Regions from separate parts of the Herbaspirillum sp. DW155 genome, predicted to be linked through region 1. Evidence: predicted binding sites of a transcription regulator. Region 1 holds the regulator's gene; each other region holds the start of a gene.

What was found. Region 1 encodes LexA, which represses DNA repair genes until DNA is damaged. Its sites were predicted from a motif close to ACTGTATNNNNATACAGT; they were not measured.
Region 2: ruvA (Holliday junction branch migration protein RuvA) is a predicted target of LexA. The motif match lies at 2,617-2,634, and genes of this name have one in related genera.
Region 3: AACH55_RS05885 (VRR-NUC domain-containing protein) is a predicted target of LexA. The motif match lies at 3,559-3,576, and genes of this name have one in related genera.

What each region holds. Positions count from the first base shown of each region.
Region 1 is NZ_AP029028.1:2,196,345-2,203,472, reverse strand. It holds gene AACH55_RS10185 (DUF47 domain-containing protein) at 1-248, opposite strand, end outside; gene AACH55_RS10180 (replicative DNA helicase) at 452-1,888, opposite strand; gene rplI (50S ribosomal protein L9) at 2,122-2,574, opposite strand; gene rpsR (30S ribosomal protein S18) at 2,601-2,885, opposite strand; gene priB (primosomal replication protein N) at 2,940-3,239, opposite strand; gene rpsF (30S ribosomal protein S6) at 3,263-3,628, opposite strand; gene lexA (transcriptional repressor LexA) at 3,956-4,615, shown strand; gene AACH55_RS10150 (tetratricopeptide repeat protein) at 4,803-6,785, shown strand; gene AACH55_RS10145 (flagellin) at 7,107-7,128, shown strand, end outside.
Region 2 is NZ_AP029028.1:438,703-445,830, forward strand. It holds gene AACH55_RS01995 (FAD-binding domain-containing protein) at 1-1,062, shown strand, start outside; gene ruvC (crossover junction endodeoxyribonuclease RuvC) at 1,099-1,641, shown strand; gene AACH55_RS02005 (DUF808 domain-containing protein) at 1,638-2,579, opposite strand; gene ruvA (Holliday junction branch migration protein RuvA) at 2,691-3,269, shown strand; gene ruvB (Holliday junction branch migration DNA helicase RuvB) at 3,294-4,349, shown strand; gene AACH55_RS02020 (4-oxalocrotonate decarboxylase) at 4,528-5,370, shown strand; gene AACH55_RS02025 (YaiI/YqxD family protein) at 5,390-5,845, shown strand; gene AACH55_RS02030 (DUF2147 domain-containing protein) at 5,857-6,321, opposite strand.
Region 3 is NZ_AP029028.1:1,291,792-1,298,919, reverse strand. It holds gene AACH55_RS05890 (ATP-dependent DNA helicase) at 1-1,876, opposite strand, end outside; gene AACH55_RS05885 (VRR-NUC domain-containing protein) at 1,873-3,525, opposite strand; partial or broken gene AACH55_RS05880 (LysR substrate-binding domain-containing protein) at 3,656-3,865, opposite strand; gene AACH55_RS05875 (lyase family protein) at 4,016-5,530, shown strand; gene AACH55_RS05870 (alpha/beta hydrolase) at 5,584-6,594, opposite strand; gene AACH55_RS05865 (acyl-CoA thioesterase) at 6,874-7,128, shown strand, end outside.

The sequences.
Region 1 (7,128 bases):
GTGATCAGCTGGTGGATGTCGTCGCGGTCCAGCGGGGTGATGAAGGTCTTGTGCAGCAATTCGATGGCATTGTGCGTCACCTTGTCGGCTTCCTTCTCGACAGCTTCAATGGCGTGCACGCGAATTTCAAGGTCATCGAAATTGGTCATCAGCGCCACCATTTCTTTTGCGCACTTGACCGCCAGCTCTGCATGCTGATTGAAAAGGTCAAAGAATTTGCCTTCGGTCGGCATCAATCGTCCAAACATTTTTCTCTCTCATCAATGGTTAGCGCCCGGTCGGAGCGCCGTTTCGAACCGGCATGCGGCCAGCCTCAATGGAAGCCGTGAACCGCCCTGCCGGCCCTGCACGGACAGCCTTGAGAGCCGTCCGCCTTGCGTGACACGGGCGACCCCCGCCGCCCGCGATCCTTGTGCAGCAACCTGCCAGCCTGGCACGCTGCCAATGGCCATCAATCGCCGCCGTAAGGCTGCGCCAGATTGCCGATATAGTTGTCGTACTTGGTATACATCCCCAGGAAGGACAGGCGAATGCTGCCGATGGGGCCATTACGCTGCTTGCCGATGATGATTTCCGCCGTCCCCTTGTCGGGCGAGTCGGGATTGTAAACTTCATCACGGTAAATGAACAAAATAACGTCAGCATCCTGCTCGATGGCGCCCGATTCGCGCAAGTCGGACATCACGGGACGCTTGTTGGGACGTTGTTCCAGCGAGCGGTTCAGCTGCGACAGCGCAATCACCGGGCAATTGAGTTCCTTGGCCAGCCCCTTCAGGCTACGCGAGATTTCCGAGATTTCGGAGGCGCGGTTCTCGGAAGAGCTGCCGCCGTTACCCGACATCAGCTGCAGGTAGTCGATGATGATCAGGCCCAGTTTGCCGCACTGGCGGGCCAGGCGACGTGAACGGGCGCGCAATTCTATGGGCGACAGCGCCGGGGTTTCGTCGATGTAGAACTGGGCATCGTTCATCTTCTGGATGGCGTGCGTCAGGCGCGGCCAGTCTTCGTCCAGCAGGCGGCCCGTACGCAGGCGGTGCTGGTCCAGGCGTCCGACCGAGCCCAGCATACGCATGGCCAGCTGGGCGCCGCCCATTTCCATGGAGAACACGGCCACTGGCAAGCCCGATTCGATGGCCACATGCTCGCCGATGTTGATCGAGAAGGCGGTCTTACCCATCGAAGGACGGCCGGCCACGATGATCAGGTCGCCCGGCTGCAGACCGGAGGTCATCTTGTCGAGGTCGATGAAGCCGGTCGGCACGCCCGTGATGTCGCTGGTATTGTCGCGGTTGTACAGTTCATCGATACGTTCCACCACCTGGGTCAGCAGCGGCTGGATTTCCATGAAACCCTGCGAGCCGCGCGAGCCCTCTTCGGCGATGGCGAAGATCTTGGATTCGGCCTCGTCCAGCATGGACTTCACATCCTTGCCCTGCGGATTGAAGGCATTGCCGGAAATCTCGTCGGCCACCGTGATCAGCTTGCGCAGGATGCCGCGATCACGCACGATCTCGGCGTAGCGGCGGATGTTGGCGGCCGAGGGCGTGTTCTGGGCAAGCGCGTTCAGGTAGACCAGTCCGCCCACCTCTTCGGCCTTGCCGCTGGTGGACATGGCCTCATAGACGGTGATGACGTCAGCCGGCTTGGTGCTGTTGATGAGCTTGACGATGTGCTCGAAGATGATGCGGTGGTCGTAGCGGTAGAAGTCGTCGGCACTGACGAAATCGGCGATACGGTCCCAGGCCGCGTTATCCAGCAGCAGACCACCCAGCACCGATTGCTCGGCCTCGATGGAGTGGGGCGGCACGCGGAGCGCATCGATCTGCGGATCGGAAGACTCTTTCTGGCCGCGGAAAAATTCTGGATTGCCGCGTGACGATTCTTTCATGGCGCGCATTATAACCTGCTGATGTAAAGCCGTTGGGCCGCCTGGACGTTTTTGCACAACCGCCCTGCAGAGCCGAACAGATGCGACAGGCCAAGTATTTTTCTTCACCTCGTCTGGTGAGAAGCGAAGCTAAAAACCAGAAAACGAAGAAACAAAAAATAAGCAACAGGCAATAAAAAAGCCAGGCGAACCCGGCTTTTCTATTGCAAAACGAATTGCAGCAAACAGGTGTATTACGCTTGCTCGCCCTTGACTGCGATGGTGACGTCGACCACCACGTCGGTGTGCAGAGCCACCGACACCGGGTGTTCGCCAACGATCTTCAGCGGGCCGTTGGGCAGACGCACTTGCGCCTTTTCCACGGCGAAGCCCTTCTTGCCCAGGGCTTCAGCGATGTCGAAGTTGGTGACGGAACCGAACAGACGGCCGTCAACGCCGGCCTTCTGCGACACTTCCACGGTGGTGCCAGCCAGCTTTTCGCCTTGGGCTTGTGCAGCAGCCAGCTTCTCGGCAGCGGCCTTTTCCAACTCGGCGCGCTTGGCTTCGAATTCAGCGATGGCTGCATCGGTAGCACGGCGGGCCTTGCGTTGCGGGATCAGGAAGTTGCGTGCGAAACCGTCCTTGACGCGCACGACATCACCCAGACCGCCGAGATTCACGATTTTTTCCAACAGAATGACTTGCATGTTTTTCTCCTATTTCTCGACGCTGATTACGCGTTGTGCAGATCGGTGTACGGCAGCAGGGCCAGGTAACGCGCGCGCTTGATGGCGGTGTCAACTTGACGCTGGTAGTGGGCCTTGGTACCGGTCAGGCGTGCCGGCATGATCTTGCCGTTTTCCTGGACGAAGTCCTTCAGGGTGTCCACGTCCTTGTAATCGACCTGTTCAACGCCAGCGGCGGTGAAACGGCAGAATTTCTTGCGCTTGAACAGCGGGTTTTGCTGTTGACGCTTGTTTTTCAGCTTGCTTTTATCGAACTTTTTACCGAATGCCATGGTTGGCTCCTGTATCTAAAAATTGGGTAAGGTCTGTTTGGCTACCTTGCGCCTTCAATCCGGCGCGACCGGGCCAAAATCAACGATATGAAACACGACGCTCTTGCTGTTGCGATTCCTGCGGGCCAAAAAGCCGGTGAACCGGAAGACTTCACCCAGTGCCGCCCTGTTGAGGGCACCGGAGATTTCCCCTGCTGCCAGCGCCGCGATCTCGAATTCGACCTGGCGCTGCATGCCAGCTTCCATCTGCTCCGACTGATGCTGCAACCTGGCAGTGACAATCGGGATACCGGCCGGCGTGTAACGTAAAACGTCACGTTCTGCCAGGCTGGCGATGACTTGAAGCTGGTTCACTCTCCGCTATGGTGCCGCAGCGCTCAGGCTGCCGGCGCTTCGGTACGGCTCTTGGCCGCGTCTTCCTTCTGCACTGCCTTCAGGATGGGGGAAGGACCGGTTTCGGCCTTCTTCATCTTGACGGTCAGGTGGCGCAGGACGGCGTCGTTGAACTTGAAGCCGGTTTCGATTTCAGCCAGCGTTTCGCTGTCGACTTCGATGTTCAGGCAGACGTAGTGAGCCTTGGCCAGCTTCTGGATCTGGTAAGCCAGTTGGCGACGGCCCCAATCTTCGACACGGTGGACCTTGCCGCCGCGGGTGGTGACGATGCCCTTGTAACGCTCGATCATCGCCGGCACTTGCTCGCTTTGGTCCGGGTGGACGATAAATACGATTTCATAATGACGCATGTAGACTCCTTATGGACTTATTGAAGACGCCCACCCCGGCGTCAAGACGGGTGTGGGAAGAGGAAAACCCAAGATCATACTAGGTTTCAGGCTTGACAGCAATCACGGCGAGCCCCGGCGCGGCTCAAAGACCACAGCAGGTCGCTCATGCGCGGCAAATTGCCGGCAAACCGGCAGGAACTTCATCTGTCTCTTCATATATATAAAGAAGAAAGCTTGCCTTTTACATGCCGGAATATGCATGTTGCCGTTGACACAAGGAATGCACCTGTATAAAAATACAGACTGTTCATCCAGACAGCCTTCCCTGCGAGAAAGGCCAACCCCATGCTCAAACTGACCGCGCGCCAGGAACAGATCCTGAACCTGATCAAGAACGCCATCGAGAACACCGGCTTCCCTCCCACGCGCGCAGAAATCGCGGCCGAACTGGGCTTTCGCTCCGCCAACGCCGCCGAAGAGCATCTGCAGGCGCTGGCACGCAAGGGCGCCATCGAAATTTCCCCAGGCACCTCGCGCGGCATCCGCCTGCGCGAGTCCGGTGCCGGGGCGAGCATCAATTCGGCACGGCAGATGGCCCTGCCGCATCCCGCCCTGATGCAGCTGAGCCTGCCGCTGATCGGCCGGGTGGCCGCCGGTTCGCCCATCCTGGCCCAGGAACACGTGGAGAAGACCTATCAGGTCGACCCGGCCATGTTCCCGGCCAAGCCCGACTACCTGCTCAAGGTGCGCGGCATGTCCATGCGCGACGCCGGCATCCTGGATGGCGACCTGCTGGCGGTGCGCCGCGCCGACCAGGCGCGCAATGGCCAGATCGTGGTGGCGCGCCTGGCCGATGAGGTCACAGTCAAGCGCTACCAGAAGACTGGCAGCGTCATCACCCTCTTCCCCGAAAACCCGGAATTCGACCCCATCATCGTCAAGCCGGAAGAAGACCAGTTCGCCCTGGAGGGACTGGCAGTCGGATTGTTACGCAGCTGGAACTGAGCCCCGGTCTGGGGTCCACCCTCCGCACCAGCTGCGTCAGGCTGCCTTTTGCACATGAACCTCCGCCTAAAACGGAGGTTTTTTGCTTTCTATTCACCTCTTCGCAGGTGACGTGTTGCGCATATCATCCTTGCTGGATAGCTATGCCCGGCGCCACCGATGCGCCCAACCAAGAGGACCCCTTTCGATGTCGACGCGCAAGAGCAGCAACAAGCACGGCAAACACATTCCGGCCCCGGCCGCCGCCAAGTCCAACCTGCAGGATCTGCTGGATGTCCGCAAATCCCTCGATCTGCTGGACAGCCGCAAGACCGAAGAAGCCAAGAACCTCTGCATGGCCGTGCTGGCGCGGGCACCCAAGCTGGTCTTTGCCAACCACGCGCGCGGGCTGGTGGCCATGCAGGAGGGTCAGTTCGCCGAAGCGGAAATCTATCTGCGCAAAGCCGTCGACGCCGACCCCGACAATGCCGAATACCTGAGCAACCTGGCCGGCACGATCCTGAACCAGGACCGGATAGATGAAGCGATCGCCCTCTATGAGCGCGCCATCTCGATCGACAAGGAGAATCGGGCAGCGCGCATCGGCCTGGCCAACGCCTTGCACGAAAAAGCCGATCCGGAAGCCTCGGTGGCCTATTTCGAGGATGCCGTCAAGCGCGAACCGAATGCGCCCGGCCCGCTCTCCCACCTGGGACGCGCGCTGATCGAGGCGAACCGCCTCAACGAGGCGGTCGCCACCATCCTCAAGTCACTGGAATTGCAGATCAATTTCGCCCCCTCGCATACCGCCCTGGGCGAGGCGCTGCACGCCATGGAAATGTACAAGGAAGCGGTGGAGTCCCATAAAACCGCCATCCTGCTTGATCCGCAGGATACCTATGCGCACAACAAGATCGCCGACACCTATCTGAAATTGAACCGCATCGAGGAAGCCCACGAGCACCTGCTGCGCGTCATCGAGATCGCCCCCAAAGACCCGAACGGCTATGTGAAGCTGGGTTCCAGCTATTTCAGCACCGGCGACCGCTTCGACGATGCCATGCGCATGTTCAACCAGGCGCTGACACTGGACCCGAAGCACGCACTGACCTACAACAACATCGGGGCCATCCTGCACGACCACGGCGACGACGAAGAAGCCATCAAGAACTTCCGCAAGGCCCTGGCAATACGCCCCAATTATCCGACCGCCAAGCACAACCTGGCGCTTACACTGTTGCTCAAGGGACAATTCGAGGAAGGCTGGGAATGCCATGAGAGCCGCCTGGTGACCAAGGAGCGCGCGCACGTCTACCGCCTGATCCACAAGTTGTTCGAACTCATCCCCAAATGGGATGGCAAGTCGTCACTGGCAGGCAAGTCCATCCTGCTGATGCATGAACAAGGCTTCGGCGACAGCATCCAGTTCCTGCGCTACGTGCGCCTGGTGGTGGACCAAGGCGCGCGCGTGGCGGTGCATGTGAAGAATCCTTTGTACCGCCTGTTCCAATCCTTCACACCGCAAGTCACGCTGGTGCGGGAAAGCGACCCCCTGCCACCCTGCGACTGCGCTTACGTGCTCATGAGCCTGCCGTACGCCATGCGCACGCATACGGTGGACGATATTCCACGCTACCCCGAAGGCTATCTGGCGGCCGATGCCATCCTGGCGGCCACTTGGCGTGAAAAAATCAATGCCTTGTCCAGATCCGAACGCAACTTGCGGGTGGGCATCATCTGGGGCGGCAATCCCGAGCACGGTAATGACCGCCACCGCTCCATCCCGCTGGACACCTTCAGGCAGCTGTTTGACCTGCCCAACATGGAATTCTATTCCCTGCAGAAAGGCAAACCACTGGAGGCACTCAAGGCGCTGCCTGCCGGCTTGCCCGTCTTCAACCTTGGCGACGACTGCCAGGACTTTGCCGATACGGCCGCGGCCATCAGCAACCTCGATCTGGTCATCAGCGTGGACACCTCAGTGGCCCACCTGGCCGGTGCCATGAGCCATCCGACCTGGGTTCTGCTGCCGCACGTGCCCGACTGGCGCTGGCTGAACGACCGTGAGGACTCGCCCTGGTACCCCAGCATGCGCCTGTTCCGGCAACCCGCCGTCAGTGACTGGAACTCGGTCCTGAAGAAAGTGGGCGAAGAATTGACCGTCATGCAACAGAAAAAAGCACAAGGCTGAGCTGTCCAGCCGCGCTGCGAGGTACGAAAACCGCCCTGCCCGGGCGGTTTTTGCTTTTCGGCAGCTTTTTCTTTACCGCAACAGGGATTTTCCTAAAGTTTTTCGAATTGCCGTCGAAAAAGGAGTTGCTTGGAGTTTCAAAGCACGCAGTTTTAGTTCGGAAAGCCTTGAAAAAGATTTTTTTGCGCAAGCCCTAAACTTTTTCCAAGACTGCCCGATAAAGCAATCAACAGAGGTTGAAACGCCTGGGGCTCATGGGTAGAAGACCAACGTTAGGCACTGAAACTCGGATCATCGGTCTCAAATCTTAGGAGAATTAACATGGCATCAGTCATCAATACCA
Region 2 (7,128 bases), 1.8 Mb from region 1:
CGCAGCCGCGATGGCTGGGCCACGCGCTGGGTGCAGCGCATGGAGGCGGCGCAGATTGCCAATCCTGCTGGCTTTCATGCACCGCAAGGGATGCGGCCGGACAGACTGCCCACCTTGACCGAACTGGGTTTGCCCGAGGTGCGCCTGCAACCGCCCGCTGGCGAGGCGGCAGCGTGGGATACGCTGCGCGCCTTCCTCGGCGGCGGCGGGCGCGATTATCGGCGCGGCATGTCCAGTCCGCTGACCGCACCCGAGGCCTGCAGTCGTCTGAGCGCGCATCTGGCGTTCGGCACCATTTCCATGCGCAGCGTGCATCAGGCCACCGAGCTGGCCATCGAACACACGGCCGACCGCGAGCTGGCCTACGGCTTGCGCGGGTTCTCCAGCCGTCTGCGCTGGCATTGCCACTTCATGCAGAAGCTGGAAGACCAGCCCGATATCGAATGGCGCAACGTGGCGCGTTCGCTGGATGGCTTGCGTCCCGGCGATGGCGGCCCGTGGGGCGTGGAGGCGCAGGCGCGTTTCGATGCCTGGTGCGAAGGCCGTACCGGTTATCCCATGATCGACGCCTGCATGCGCCAGCTGTGCGCCACCGGCTGGCTCAACTTCCGCATGCGCGCCATGCTGGTCAGCTTCGCCGCCTATCACCTGTGGCTGCACTGGCGGGCGCCGGGGCTGTTCCTGGCGCGGCAGTTTCTGGATTTCGAACCGGGCATCCACTGGAGCCAGATGCAGATGCAGTCCGGCACCACCGGCATCAACACGCTGCGCATCTATTCGCCGGCCAAGCAGGCGCGCGATCATGATCCGCTGGGGGAGTACGTGCGGCGCTGGGTGCCGGAGTATGGTACGGCCGCTTATCCCGATCCCATCGTTGATGAGAAGGCGGCGCTCAAGCGGGCCAAGGAGGCGCTCTACGGCCAGCGCAGCAGCAGTACTGCGCGTGCGGAAGCCGAGGCCATCCAGGACAAGCACGGTTCGCGCAAGAGCGGCCTGCCATCGACCACCCGGCGCGCGCCGCGCCAGAAAACTCAGGATCCGGGGCAGGGTGTCTTGTTCTGACGCGGCATGTCCGCCTGATCGGTTAGACTGGCGGGCATGAAAATCCTCGGTATCGACCCAGGCTTGCGCACCACCGGTTTCGGGGTCATCCACAAGCAGGGCAACACGCTGTCCTATATCGCTTCCGGCACCATCAAGACCCCGGACGGCGACCTTCCCTCGCGCCTGAAAGTCATCCTCGCCAGTGTCGGCGAAGTGGTGAAGTCTTATGCACCCGATTGCGCCGCCATCGAAAAGGTGTTCGTCAACGTCAATCCGCAATCCACGCTGCTGCTGGGGCAGGCGCGCGGCGCGGCCATTTGCGCGCTGGTGGCGGCTGATCTGGCGGTAGCCGAATACACGGCCCTGCAGGTCAAGCAGGCCGTGGCCGGTCATGGACGCGCCCAGAAGGCGCAGGTGCAGGAGATGGTGGCGCGGCTCTTGAAGTTGCCCGGCCTGCCCGGCACCGATGCGGCCGATGCGCTGGGCGTGGCGATCTGCCACGCGCATGGCGGAGGGGTCTTGTCCGGCCTGGGCGCGCTGGCCCCGGCGCTGGCGCGCAATGGCATCCGCATGCGCGGCGGGCGTCTGATCGGTTAGTGCTTTTTCTTGAAGAGGGACAGCACACGCTGCGCCAGCTTCACCACCATCAGCACCACTGCACCTGCGACTACGCCGAAGATGGCATTCAAGACCGCCGGGGTGATCGCCCCGAGGAGCGGACCGGCTACCGCGATACCCTCCACGGCTTGGGCTGCCGCCTCGATGGCGTGATGCGCGAAGGCCAGGCCGTGGGTCAGGATGCCGCCGCCGACCATGAACATGGCAATCGTCCCGATCACCGACAGGCTGCGCATCATCTTCGGTGCGGCCGCCAGGACTGCCCGACCGATGCCAGCCTTGAAGCGTCCCCAGGCGCTTGCGCCCGCATGTTGCACCAGGTAGAGGCCGCCGTCATCGAGTTTGACGATGCCGGCCACCAGCCCATACACGCCCGCCGTCATGATCAATGCGATGCCCACCAGCACCGTGATCTGCTGCTGCAAGGGCGCCCCGGCCACGGTGCCCAGCGTGATGGCGATGATCTCCGCTGACAGGATGAAGTCGGTGCGCACGGCATCCTTGATCTTTTCCTGCTCGTAGACCAGCGGGTCGATGTCGTCGGCGGTCCTGGCGGCGACTTCATGATGTTCTTCCTCGTGGGGAAGATACTTGTGGGCCAGCTTCTCGAAGCCTTCGAAGCAGAGGAAGGCGCCGCCCAGCATCAGCAGCGGCGTCACCGCCCACGGGATGAAGGCACTGATGGCCAGCGCCGCCGGTACCAGGATGGCCTTGTTCTTCAACGAACCCCTGGCGACCGCCCACACCACCGGCAGCTCCCGCTCGGCCCGCACGCCCGCGACCTGCTGGGCATTCAAGGCCAGGTCGTCGCCCAGCACGCCGGCCGTCTTCTTGGCGGCCACCTTGGTCATCAGGGATACGTCATCGAGCACGGTGGCGATGTCGTCAATCAATGCGAAGAAGGCGCTGCCGGCCATGTTTTTTCCTTTGTCTTCATCTGAGGGGGGCTTGGATACTGTTCATCCGAACAGTGCTGTATCATCGCGGGATTATCACAGACGTTGCCTCCCGCGCACATCCCTGACGCCATGATCGGTCGCCTCTCCGGAATTCTCTTGGAAAAAATCCCCCCGAACCTGCTGGTCGACTGCCAGGGGGTCGGTTACGAAGTGGCTGTGCCCATGAGCACCTACTACAACCTGCCGTCCCTGGGCGAGAAGGTCACCTTGCTGACGCACCTGGCCATCCGCGAGGATGCGCACATTCTGTTCGGGTTTGGGACCGCCGAAGAGCGCAATACGTTCAAGGAGCTGATCAAGATTTCCGGCGTGGGCGCGCGCACCGCCTTGTCGATTCTCTCGGGCATGTCGGTGAGCGACCTGGCGCAGGCCGTCACCCTGCAGGAAGCAGGACGCCTGACGCGCGTGCCGGGCATCGGCAAGAAGACCGCCGAACGCCTGTTGCTGGAGTTGAAGGGCAAGCTCGGCGCCGACCTGGGCGCGGTTGCCGGCGTGGTCCATAGCGACGCCTCGGCCGACATCCTCAACGCCCTGCTGGCGCTGGGCTATTCGGACAAGGAAGCGACCCTGGCCATGAAGCAGGTGCCCAAGGACAGCAGCGTCTCGGACGGCATCAAGCTGGCCCTCAAGGCACTCTCCAAGGGCTGAGCCCGGGCAGACAAGGATTAGAGCATGAGCATCCAGACCGACGATTTCTCCGAACAGCGCATCATTTCCGCCACCCCGGCCTCGGCCAACGAGGAAGCCATCGAACGCGCCCTGCGGCCCAAGCAGCTGGACGAATACGTCGGCCAGGAAAAGGTGCGCGCCCAGCTCGAAATCTTCATCTCGGCCGCCCGCAAGCGCGGCGAACCGCTCGACCACACCCTGCTGTTCGGCCCGCCCGGCCTGGGCAAGACCACCATGGCCCACATCATCGCCCGCGAAATGGGCGTGAACCTGCGCCAGACCTCCGGCCCCGTGCTGGAACGCGCCGGCGACCTGGCCGCGTTGCTCACCAATCTCGAAGCCAATGATGTGCTCTTCATCGACGAGATCCACCGCATGTCGCCGGTGGTCGAGGAAATCCTGTACCCGGCGCTGGAAGATTATCAGATCGACATCATGATCGGCGAAGGCCCGGCCGCCCGCTCGGTGCGCCTGGACCTGCAACCCTTCACACTGGTCGGCGCCACCACCCGCGCCGGCATGCTGACCAACCCGCTGCGCGACCGCTTCGGCATCGTCGCCCGGCTGGAGTTCTATACCCCGCCCGAACTGGCACGCATCGTCACGCGCAGCGCCGGTTTGCTCAATGCGCCCATCGTCGAGGATGGCGCCCTGGAAATCGCCCGCCGCAGCCGTGGCACGCCGCGTATCGCCAACCGCCTGCTGCGCCGGGTGCGCGATTATGCCGAGGTCAAGGGCGAGGGCCGCATCACCCGCGAGATGGCCGATGCGGCGCTGGTGATGCTGGACGTCGATCCGGTCGGCTTCGACCTGATGGACCGCAAGCTCTTGGAAGCGGTGCTCTTCAAGTTCGGCGGCGGACCGGTCGGACTGGACAACCTGGCAGCGGCCATCGGTGAAGAGCGCGACACCATCGAAGACGTGCTGGAACCCTACCTGATCCAGCAAGGCTACCTGCAGCGCACCCCGCGCGGCCGTATTGCCACCGGTGCGGCCTATCAGCACTTTGGCGTCACGGCCCCGCGCACCGGGCCCAACGGCGAGCTCTGGGGAGCTTGAGCGCGGCCATTCTCATGGGCCGGATGACTATTGTCAGGGATGAAAAACAGCGTGCTGCACAGCAGTGTAATCTGATGAAATTTCTGTCAGATATCGTCAAAAAGCGAGTTTTTGCTTGTGCAAAAATTAATCGTCATCGACAATGGATAGCTATTCACTATCTTTCGATGTGAGCCCCATGCTAATGTCGAGCCAAGCCCTTCGTTATGCGCATCAGTTGCTGGATGCGCGCGCCCAGTCTCGCATCATCCCGCGCATTTCCGAGTCCGAACCGCTGTCGGTCGAAGACGCCTACGAAATCGCCCACAACATCCGCAACATCCGCGTCGCCCAAGGCGAGCAGCCCATCGGCCGCAAGATCGGTTTCGTGGTGCGCAAGAACTGGGAACGTTACGGCATCCTCGACGATGGCCGCATCCCGACCTGGGCACCGATGTACGACGCCACGGTACGCTTCGCCGAAGACAATCATGGCGTCCAGTCGCTGACCGGAGCCGTGCAGCCGCGTATCGAACCGGAAATCGTCTTCAAGCTCGGCAAGACCCCGGCGCCCGGCGCCTCGCTCGATGAGCTGGCCGATTGCCTGGAATGGATGGCGCATGGCTTTGAGATCGTGGTCTGCCCGTTCCCCAACTGGGAATTCACGGTGGCCGATTCGATTGCCGCCTTCGGCCTGCATGGCACCCTGATCGTGGGCGAGCCGCACGTGCTGTCCTCTGCGACCAAGCACCACCTGCCGCAGATCCTGGCCAGCGCCAGTGTTTCCCTGTCCTGCAATACCGAATCCTCCAGCGTGCTGCGCGCGGCCGGTTTCTGCAATGACGAGATGGATAGTCCCCTGCATGCCCTGTGGCACCTGCACCAGCTGCTGCAGAAGCAGACCCGCTTCCGCCAGTTGCAGGCCGGCGAGATCATCAGCACCGGCACCTGGACCGATGCCTGTCCCATCGGGCCGGGCCAGACCTGGATCACAGCCTTCTCCGGCGTGACCCTGCCGGGTCTGACGGTCTCCTTCGTCTGACCACGGCCCTGCCGCGCTGATGGCCATCTGGGTGGATGCCGATGCCTGTCCGGGCGTCATCAAGGAGATGCTGTTTCGCGTCGCCGACCGCACCACGATCCTCGTGACGCTGGTGGCCAACCGGCCCTTGCGCACGCCGCCTTCGCGCTACATCAAATCCATGGTGGTGCCCGCCGGCTTCGACGTGGCGGACCAGGAGATCGCCCGTCAGGTCGCGCCCGGCGATCTGGTCATCACCGCCGACATCCCGCTGGCCGCCGACGTCGTGGCCAGGGGCGCAGTGGCACTCAATCCGCGCGGCGAGCTGTATACGGCCCAGAACATCGGCCATCACTTGAGCACCCGCAATTTCATGGAAGAGCTGCGCAGCAGCGGCGTGGAGACCGGCGGCCCCGCCGCCTTCAGTGCCAGCGACGGCCGCGCCTTCGCCCGCGAACTGGACCGCTACGTGCTCAAAGCTTCACGTCCGGCCTGATCCCGCGGATATCACTGCTCCCGCAGCCAGGTCTGGGTGCGGCCCAGCATGGGCATGCCGACATAACCGCGCACATTGAGCTTTTGCCCGTCATCGACGACCGACAGCTTGCTCTTGTAGACCTTGCCATTGGCCGGATCGATGATCTGGCCGCCGTTGTACTCATCCCCATCCTTCTTCAGGCCCGACAGGATGGTCATGCCGATGACCGGCTTGTCCTTCAGCTCACCTTCGCACTTCTGGCAGACCGGGTTCTGGTCTTCGTCCGGCGCACGGAAGAGCTTCTCGATCTTGCCGCTCAGTTCGCCATTGTTTTCGCTGATGCGGATCAAGGCCTTGGGCTTGCCGGTGGCGTCATCGATGCTCTTCCACAGACCCACCGGTGAGCCATCGGCCCAGGCGGTGGCGCTGCAGGCGAGACCGGCCATCAGTGCGAGAGCGGTCATCAGACGGGAAGGCCGATTGAGTCGGGGCATGCTTGTCTCCTGGTAATGAAGTTGGACTGTCTGATAAAAAGCACGATTGTTCTAATTTTTATCGGGCTAGTCTACACCAGTCGCTGTCAGCGAGTGCAGGTTTGATGCGCAGCGTGGATGCGATGTTTTCGTGAGACACGTTCCCTTGGTCATGATGGCGTCCCGTCCCCATCGATGTGCCGCAAAGTGTGTGCCTGAGTGCGGGCTACCCAATCGTGATCCGGCTACGCTTTTCTTGCACCAGCGAACACAGCAAAGTTCGGCTGGCCAGCGATGAACTTTTGCCCGGCAATTTTCCTTATTGTTTCAAGCCTTGGCCTATTCGCTTGATGACTGTCTGGCGCGAGCCTCGTGCACAGGTCAGCGGCATCAGATCTACTCAGGTTCATAGATCGTCCGTTTCGAAGGTCCGTTCTTTGAGTGAGGACGTCCGCAATCCATTCAAGACTTGCGATTCGTTGATTTCATTTCTGTCCCGGTCACTTAGCGTCAGAAATGGACGATCCATCCCTTCCTCCTGACCTCCCCGAGATTTAATTTCCTAGATTTTTCCTAATGAAGATTAGGCGAAAGATTGTAGAAATTATTTTCTGCCTGCTTATGCTTGAGAAGGCCAGCTCTTTCAAGAGAGACGCGCTACGCCCAAGTGGCTCCCGTTGCCATACGTATCTTTGATATAGGTAGTTACGGCAATAGAAATCCGGCTCCTGATTTATTCGACCAATATTTTTTAGCTTCCAAGCACAACTGCTATGCAATCTAACGGGTCATTTTTATATCGCATGTTCAGCAGCGATAGAAGCCGCT
Region 3 (7,128 bases), 900 kb from region 1:
ACTGCTGCCACGTGGCGATCTGCGGATGCGCGCGCGTGAAGGCATCGCGCGCCTGCTGCAAATACGCAAAGCTGGAAAAGAATGCCAGGTAATTGCCCGGCCGTTGCTCGAACTGACGCGCCATCAAACCGCAGATCGGTGCGATGGACGCGGCGCGGCGCTGCCAGGTGGTGGAAATCCGGTGCGCCACCTTGACCTGCAACTGGCTGGCGTGGAAAGGTGATTCGACATCCACCCAGGCCGTCGAGGCCGGCATGCCCAGCAGATCGGCAAAGTAATTCCACGGCGCCAGCGTGGCCGAGAACAACGTAGTGGCATGGGCAAAGGCAAAGCGCGGGCCCAGGAAGGGGGCGGGCACCACGTTGCGGATGCACAGGACGGTGTTGCGCTCATCCTCGCGGGTAAGATCGAACAACGAGTGCGGACCGAAGGATTCGGCCAGCCGCACGAAGGCCATGGCGTCGAAGTAGAAATCGCGCAACGGCGGCTCCAGGGGCAGCGCCACCTGGGCCAGGTAATCGCTGATGGCGCCCACGCTGCTGCTCAAGGCGTCGACGAATCTGGGCGGCGGCGCCTCCAGAACCTGGTAGGGCAAGTCGGCTTTTTTTCCGGCGGCAGTCCAGGCGCGGCCCAGCCGTTCCAGCGCCTTGGCCACCGCTGGCGGGGCCACGGCACGTGCGGCGCGCAGGCATGCGCGGCTCAGTTGCGCGCTGTACATGCTGCGGGCGCGCGCGACCAGGTTGTGCGCCTCGTCGGCCAGCACGCTCACGCGCCAGTCATGCGCCTGTGCCATGCCGTAGAGCATGGCGCCGCCATCAAACCAGTAGTTGTAGTCGCCGACGATGACGTCGCTCCAGCGCGTCATCTCGCTGCCCAGGTAGTAGGGACAGACCTGATGCTGCAGGGCCACGCTGCGCAGGTGTTCGCGGTCCAGCAAGGGCTGCGTCAGGCAGGCTGCGCGGGCCGCAGGCAGGCGGTCGTAGAAACCCTGCGCCAGCGGGCAGGCGTCCCCGCGGCACAACCGGTCCGGGTATTCGCAGGCCTTGTCGCGTGCGCACAGTTCCAGCACGCGCAGGGGCAGATCGCCCTGCGACTTCAGCGTCATTGCCGCATCCAGCGCCAGTTGCCGGCCGGGGGTCTTGGCAGCGAGGAAGATGATCTTGTCCAGTTGCTGTGCAGGCGCTGCCTTGAGTGCCGGAAAGAGCGTGCCCAAGGTCTTGCCGATACCGGTGGGCGCTTGCGCCAGCAAACTGCGCCGGCCGCTGTGGGCGCGGAACACGGCCTCGGCCAGTTGTCGCTGGCCGGGACGGAAGTCGCCATGCGGAAAGCGCAGCCCCTGCAAAGCGGCATCGCGCGCGGCACGATGGGCCAGCTCCTGTTCGGCCCAGCGCATGAAGCGCTCGCACTGCCCGGCAAAGAGTGCCGCCAGTTCCTCGCGGCTGCGGGTTTCTTCCAGCACCGTTTCCTGCTGGCTGCCGATGTCGAAATACACCAGCGCCAGGTGGATGCGCTCCAGCCCCAGCTTCTCGCACATCAGGTGGCCATACACGCGCAGTTGCGCCCAGTGCAGGTGACGGTGATTGTCCGGCAGGCTGGAGAGCTGGCCGCGATAAGTCTTCACTTCTTCCAGCCGCTGGCGGGCGGGATCATAGCCATCGGCGCGTCCCCGGACATGCAGCGCGCCATGGTCTGCAGAAAGCGTCACTTCGCTCTGGTAGCCCTCCCCCCTGCGCCCGGCCACGACGGCATGGCCGGCGATGCCTTCCTGGGCGGTCGGCGTGGGCGTAAACCGCAGGTCGAGATCGCCCTGCTTGGCCGTGAATTCGCAGAGCGCGCGCACCGATATGGTGTAACGCGGGACGGTGACGGCACTCATGCGACAGCCTGTTCCCATTGCAGATAGCACACCGAAACCGGCATGGCGTGACGCGCACAATAGTCCAGCCAGCGGCGCTGGTTGTCCTGCAGGCGGTCGCCCGGCCCTTTCACCTCGATCATGCGATAGCGTTTTTCCTGCGGCCAGAACTGGATCAGGTCGGGAAAGCCATTGCGGTTCTCGCGCACATCCTCAAGGATGCGCAGGCACCACAACTTCAGGTGCGCGGCCGGAATGCAGTCCAGCGCCAGCACGATCATCTCGCGGGTGATGGCACCCCAGGCCACGAAGGACGATTGCAGACCATGCTTGGCCTCATGGGTAGCAAGGACGTATTCACGATAGCTGCCATCATCGAGCCGCCCCAGGCAGCACGCCAGCAAGTCACGCCGCCGCGCAGCGAAATCAGCGCTCAACAGATCGGCCGGCTCGCGCTGGAAGGGATGGAAGAAAGCGCCTGGAATGGCCGCAAACAGGGCTTCCCAGCACAGCAGGCCAAAGAGCGTATTGACCAGCGCGTTCTCGACATAGAACACCGGTGCCTGCGCCTGCTGCAGATGGCGCTGGACCACCACCTCGACGCGACTGCCATCGGCGGGCAGCACCAGCGCGATCTGATCGACCACCGCCGGACGAGCACGCAGCGCCGGCGGCAAGCCCAGCTGACGTGCCAGGCGCGGCGCGATGCGCAGCAACTGCTGGCGCTCGGCCTCGCTCTCGGGCGCCTGCGAGGCGGCTTTCAGCAGGGCGTGGGCGGGACCGAAGCGGCCCTGTTTTTCCAGCACGCGGATGGCCCGCACGCGCGCCCCGGGATAGGCGCAAGTGGCATAGACCTGTTGCGCCTGGGCCCAGTCGCCCGCTTTCTCAAACAGCTGGCCGAGCTGGAACAGCAAACGCTCGCGGCGGCTCTCCAGCCAGGGATTGTCGAAGCGCCCCGCGGGCAGCGCCGCCAGGATCGCCGCCGCGTCCTCTGCGGCGTGGTAGCGGTCCTTGCAGGCCTGCAGTTGCAGGTAGAGGTCGATATCGGCGCGGCTGCGAAAACCGCGCGCCTGCGGCGACAGGGCAATCTGTTCATAGCGCAGCCTGCCCAGGTCGGCGAGGACGAACTCGCTCCAGTCCTGGCGCAGATTGCCGAAGAACATCAGGCGCAACCGTTCACACAGGCCGCCAAGCCGCATGCGCAGGACCTGTTCGCCGCCCTGCCCCGGCGCCATCCATTGCGCAAAAGGACGGGCGACGGCATGGTCCGGATGCGCCGCCAGTGCGGCCAGCAGATCCTCCTTGCGCGCGCTCTTGAGCGGACCGCGCAAGCCCAACCCGCGCACCAGCTCCGGCTTGGTTGCCAGCGCGAACAGCTCAGGCAATGACAGCGCCGGGTCCAGCGTGATCCACTCCTGCGGCAAGCCCTGTGCGGCCTGCAGCGCACAGCCGATTTCCGGATAAGCCAGGCGGCTCACCCGGAAGTGCTCCCCCTTGCGCATCATCAGGCGCACGAAGAGCGCGCGGGAAACCAGCGGCAATTGCGCAAAACGCCGCATGAAAGCGCACTCCTCTGCACTGAGCAGGTCGGCATAGCGCTGCGCCAGCCACTCCAGCGCCTGCTGGAAATTGCTCAGGTAGTAGAAGCGGTGATCGGCAACGGCGGGCATCGGGGAACAAGCGCGAAAAAGAAGCGGGCAACAACTGTATGGATGCACAGTATAGCCTTTTCAGCCTGACCAGCCATATTTACCCCACAAAAAGTGAAGCCCCGGTAAGCCCCCCTGCCCGCTCAGCCGCTCACAGCCTGCGTGCCAGCTCGGCAGCAAAAAAATCGGTCACCACCCGCACCCGCGCCGGGATGAAGCGGCGGCGTGGCCAGACCAGGCTGATGTCACGCGTCTCGGCCACATAGGCATCGAGGACGGTGACGATATCCGGACGGCACAACTCGCCCACCAGCGAGGCCCGGTTGAACATGCCGATGCCCACACCGGCCTGCGCCGCCGCGAGAAGTGAGCGGCGGTGAGAACCTGGTCAATGCCATCGGCTGATCTCCCGACCGAACGCCAGCGTGCAAAACGAAAACCCGATTGCCCGCTAAGATAGGCCCCTGCTCTGATGAGCACCCTCAACACAACATCGCCCCGGGAGACCACCTTGCCCAAGCTTTCCAGCCAAGCCCTTGTCCTGTCCGCCGCCCTGCTGTGCACTGCGCCGTTGCACGCGCAGCAGCCCCCGCGCCATGATGAATTTTTCTGGCTCGGCGAAATCAACAAGGCCACCGCCGTCATCAATACCGACGAAGGCTTGCTGGACAAGTCGATGACGCCGCTCATCGTCAAGGGCATCCGCAAGGTGCTGGCCGATGGCGAACTGCCGGGCGCCAGACGGCCGACGCTGGTGATCACCTTCGAGCCGCTGCTGATCCAGGCCGCCGGTCCGCAGATCACGCTGCTGCATGCGGGGCGGTCCAGCCAGGACATGCTCTCCACGCTGCGCGCGGCCATCCTGCGCGAAGACCTGCTGACCCTGGCCGCCCAGCTCAACGCCACCACCGCCGCACTGGTGAAGCTGGCGTCCAGCCAGCGCGACACCATCGTGCCCAACTACACCAATGGCGTGGCCGCCCAGCCCAACAGCTATGGCCACTACCTGCTGGGCTTTGCGGCGGCGCTGGACCGGGATGCGCAGCGCCTGCGCCAGGCCTATGTGCGACTGGACCGCTCGGCCATGGGCACCACCGTCCTCAACGGCACCAGCTGGCCGCTGAACCGCCAGCGCATGGCCGACTATCTGGGCTTTGCGGCCATCGTCGACAATGCCTATGACGCCGCGCAACTGTCGGCCGTGGACGGTCCGGTGGAAGCCGGTGCGCTGGTGTCCTCCATTGCCCTGCATGCCGGCACCTTCATCCAGGACGTGATGACGCAATATGCGCAACCGCGTCCGTGGATCCTGCTGCAGGAAGGCGGTGCCAATACCTATGTCTCCTCGGCCATGCCGCAGAAGCGCAATCCGGGCCTGCTCAACAGCACCCGGCGCGATGCGTCCACGGTACTCGCCGAAGGCATGGGCACGGCCATCGTGGCGCACAACCTGCCGCCCGGCATGAGCGATGCCAAGGATGTGAAGCCCACCAAGGAGATGGTGATGAACACGGTCAAGGTGCTCAAGAACTGGGAGAGCATCCTGGGTGCGCTGGTCATCGATCCGCAACGCGCGCTGGAAGAACTCAACAGCGACTGGACCGCTTCCCAGGAACTGGCCGACGTCCTGATGCGCAAGTACAAGCTGCCCTTCCGCGTGGGACATCACTTCGCCTCGGAGGTCGTGGAATACGCCAAGGCCAACAATATCCGTCCGCTCGATTTTCCCTATGCACAGGCGCAGCGCATCTATCACGAAGCGGTGCTGAATTCGGAATTCCCGCAGGCGCTGCCGATGTCGGAACAGGAGTTCCGCAGCACCCTCGACCCGGTGGCCATCGTGCGCAACCGCGCCACCGTGGGCGGACCGCAACCGGCCGAGATGGACCGCATGCTGCGCGAAGCCACCGCGCGCGTGGCACAGCAGGATGCGTGGATCAAGGACAGGCGGCAGTACATTGCCGGATCGCTGCAGAAACTGGATGCGGATTTTGACCGGCTGGCGGCGTCGGCGGGGGGGAAGTAATACCCGGCGCGACACGCAGCCTTAAAGGAAAACCGCAGCGATCCGAGCGGCCCTCATGGCGTGCGCTGCGCCTGGCCTGGCTCAGGATCCAGACTCTTGAGCAACTGCGCATGAAACAGTTCAGGCATCTGCATCTGCGGCGCATGGCCGGCGCCGGTGAACACCACCAGCCGGGCATGCGGAATCAATGCTGCGGCCTCGCGTCCGAGGACCGCATAATTGCCCAGCGCGGCGCGCAATTCAGGCGGGGCGAATTCCTTGCCGATGGCGGTACGGTCCTGGTCGCCGATCATCAGTACCGTCGGCGTCTTCAGGCTCTTCAGTTCGTAATACACCGGCTGCGTGAGGATCATGTCGTAGAGCAAGGCGGAATTCCATGCCACCACTTCCTTGCCAGGGCCGCGGTACATCCCGGCCAGCATCTGCACCCATCGCTCATAGGCGGCGCTCCACTGGCCGGCAAAATACGTGGCGCGCTCATAGTTGCGGATGCGCTCGGCGGTGGTGCCCAGTTCACGTGCATACCACTGGTCCACCGACACCGGCGGCACGCCCTTGGCGCGCCAGTCCTCCAGGCCGATGGGATCGACCAGCACCAGCTGGCGGGTCTGGTCCGGATAGGACAGCGCATAGCGGATGGCCAGCATGCCGCCCGTGGAATGACCGATCAGGATGGGATCATCGATGCCCAGCGAGGTCAGCAAGGCATGCGTGTTGGCGGCCAGTTGCGCAAAGCTGAACTGGTAGTTCTCGACCTTGCTGGATTTGCAGAAACCGATCTGGTCCGGTGCGATCACCCGATAGCCGGCATGGCTGAGCACATCGATGCTGGCTTCCCAGGTGCCGGCACAGAAGTTCTTCCCATGCAGCAGTACCACGGTGCCACGATGCGTACTGCCGGGCGCTGCGGCCACATCCAGATAGGCCATCTCGACGTCCTGCCGCTGGGAGTGGAAACGAAAGCGCGAGACCGGCCAGCGATAGGCGAAGCCCTCCAGTTGCGCTCCATAGGCCGGCGCTTCGACAGCGGGGCCGCTCTGGGCAGAGGCGTCAGGCGCGAGCATGAGCAGACCACCAAGCAGGCTGAAGAGGCCGGCAGCAAGGGCTGTCCTGGCACGGGAGAGGGAGAGGATGGGCAGCATGAGCAGAGGGCGACAGGAAGACGTCAGAACAGAAGCGCGTGAATGCAATAACGCGCAATGGTAACGGGATTTGCGAAACCATATATGTCTTCACACCGCTTTACGGGCAAGTCACATGGCGGTCTGAAGCGTGGACGGTGGACGTCCGGTCTTGTTGCGGTTATCGTGTTGGCAGTTTGACTGACCCGATGGAGCAAAGCCGTGTTCACAAAACAATTTGACGTAGACCCCAGGCATATCGATTTTCAAGGCGTGGTCGATGGCCTCTATTACCCGTTTTATATGGAATGGACGCGCCATGCCTTTTTGAAAGAGGCACTGGGCATCGATATCGAAGAGGCGTTCAAACAGGGCCAGGTGTTCATGGTGCTGGAGTACTCGTTACGCTTTCGCAAGAGCCTGCAGAAAGGCGACACCATGGAAGTCACCTGCTCACTGCAAAAGCATGAGAAGCGC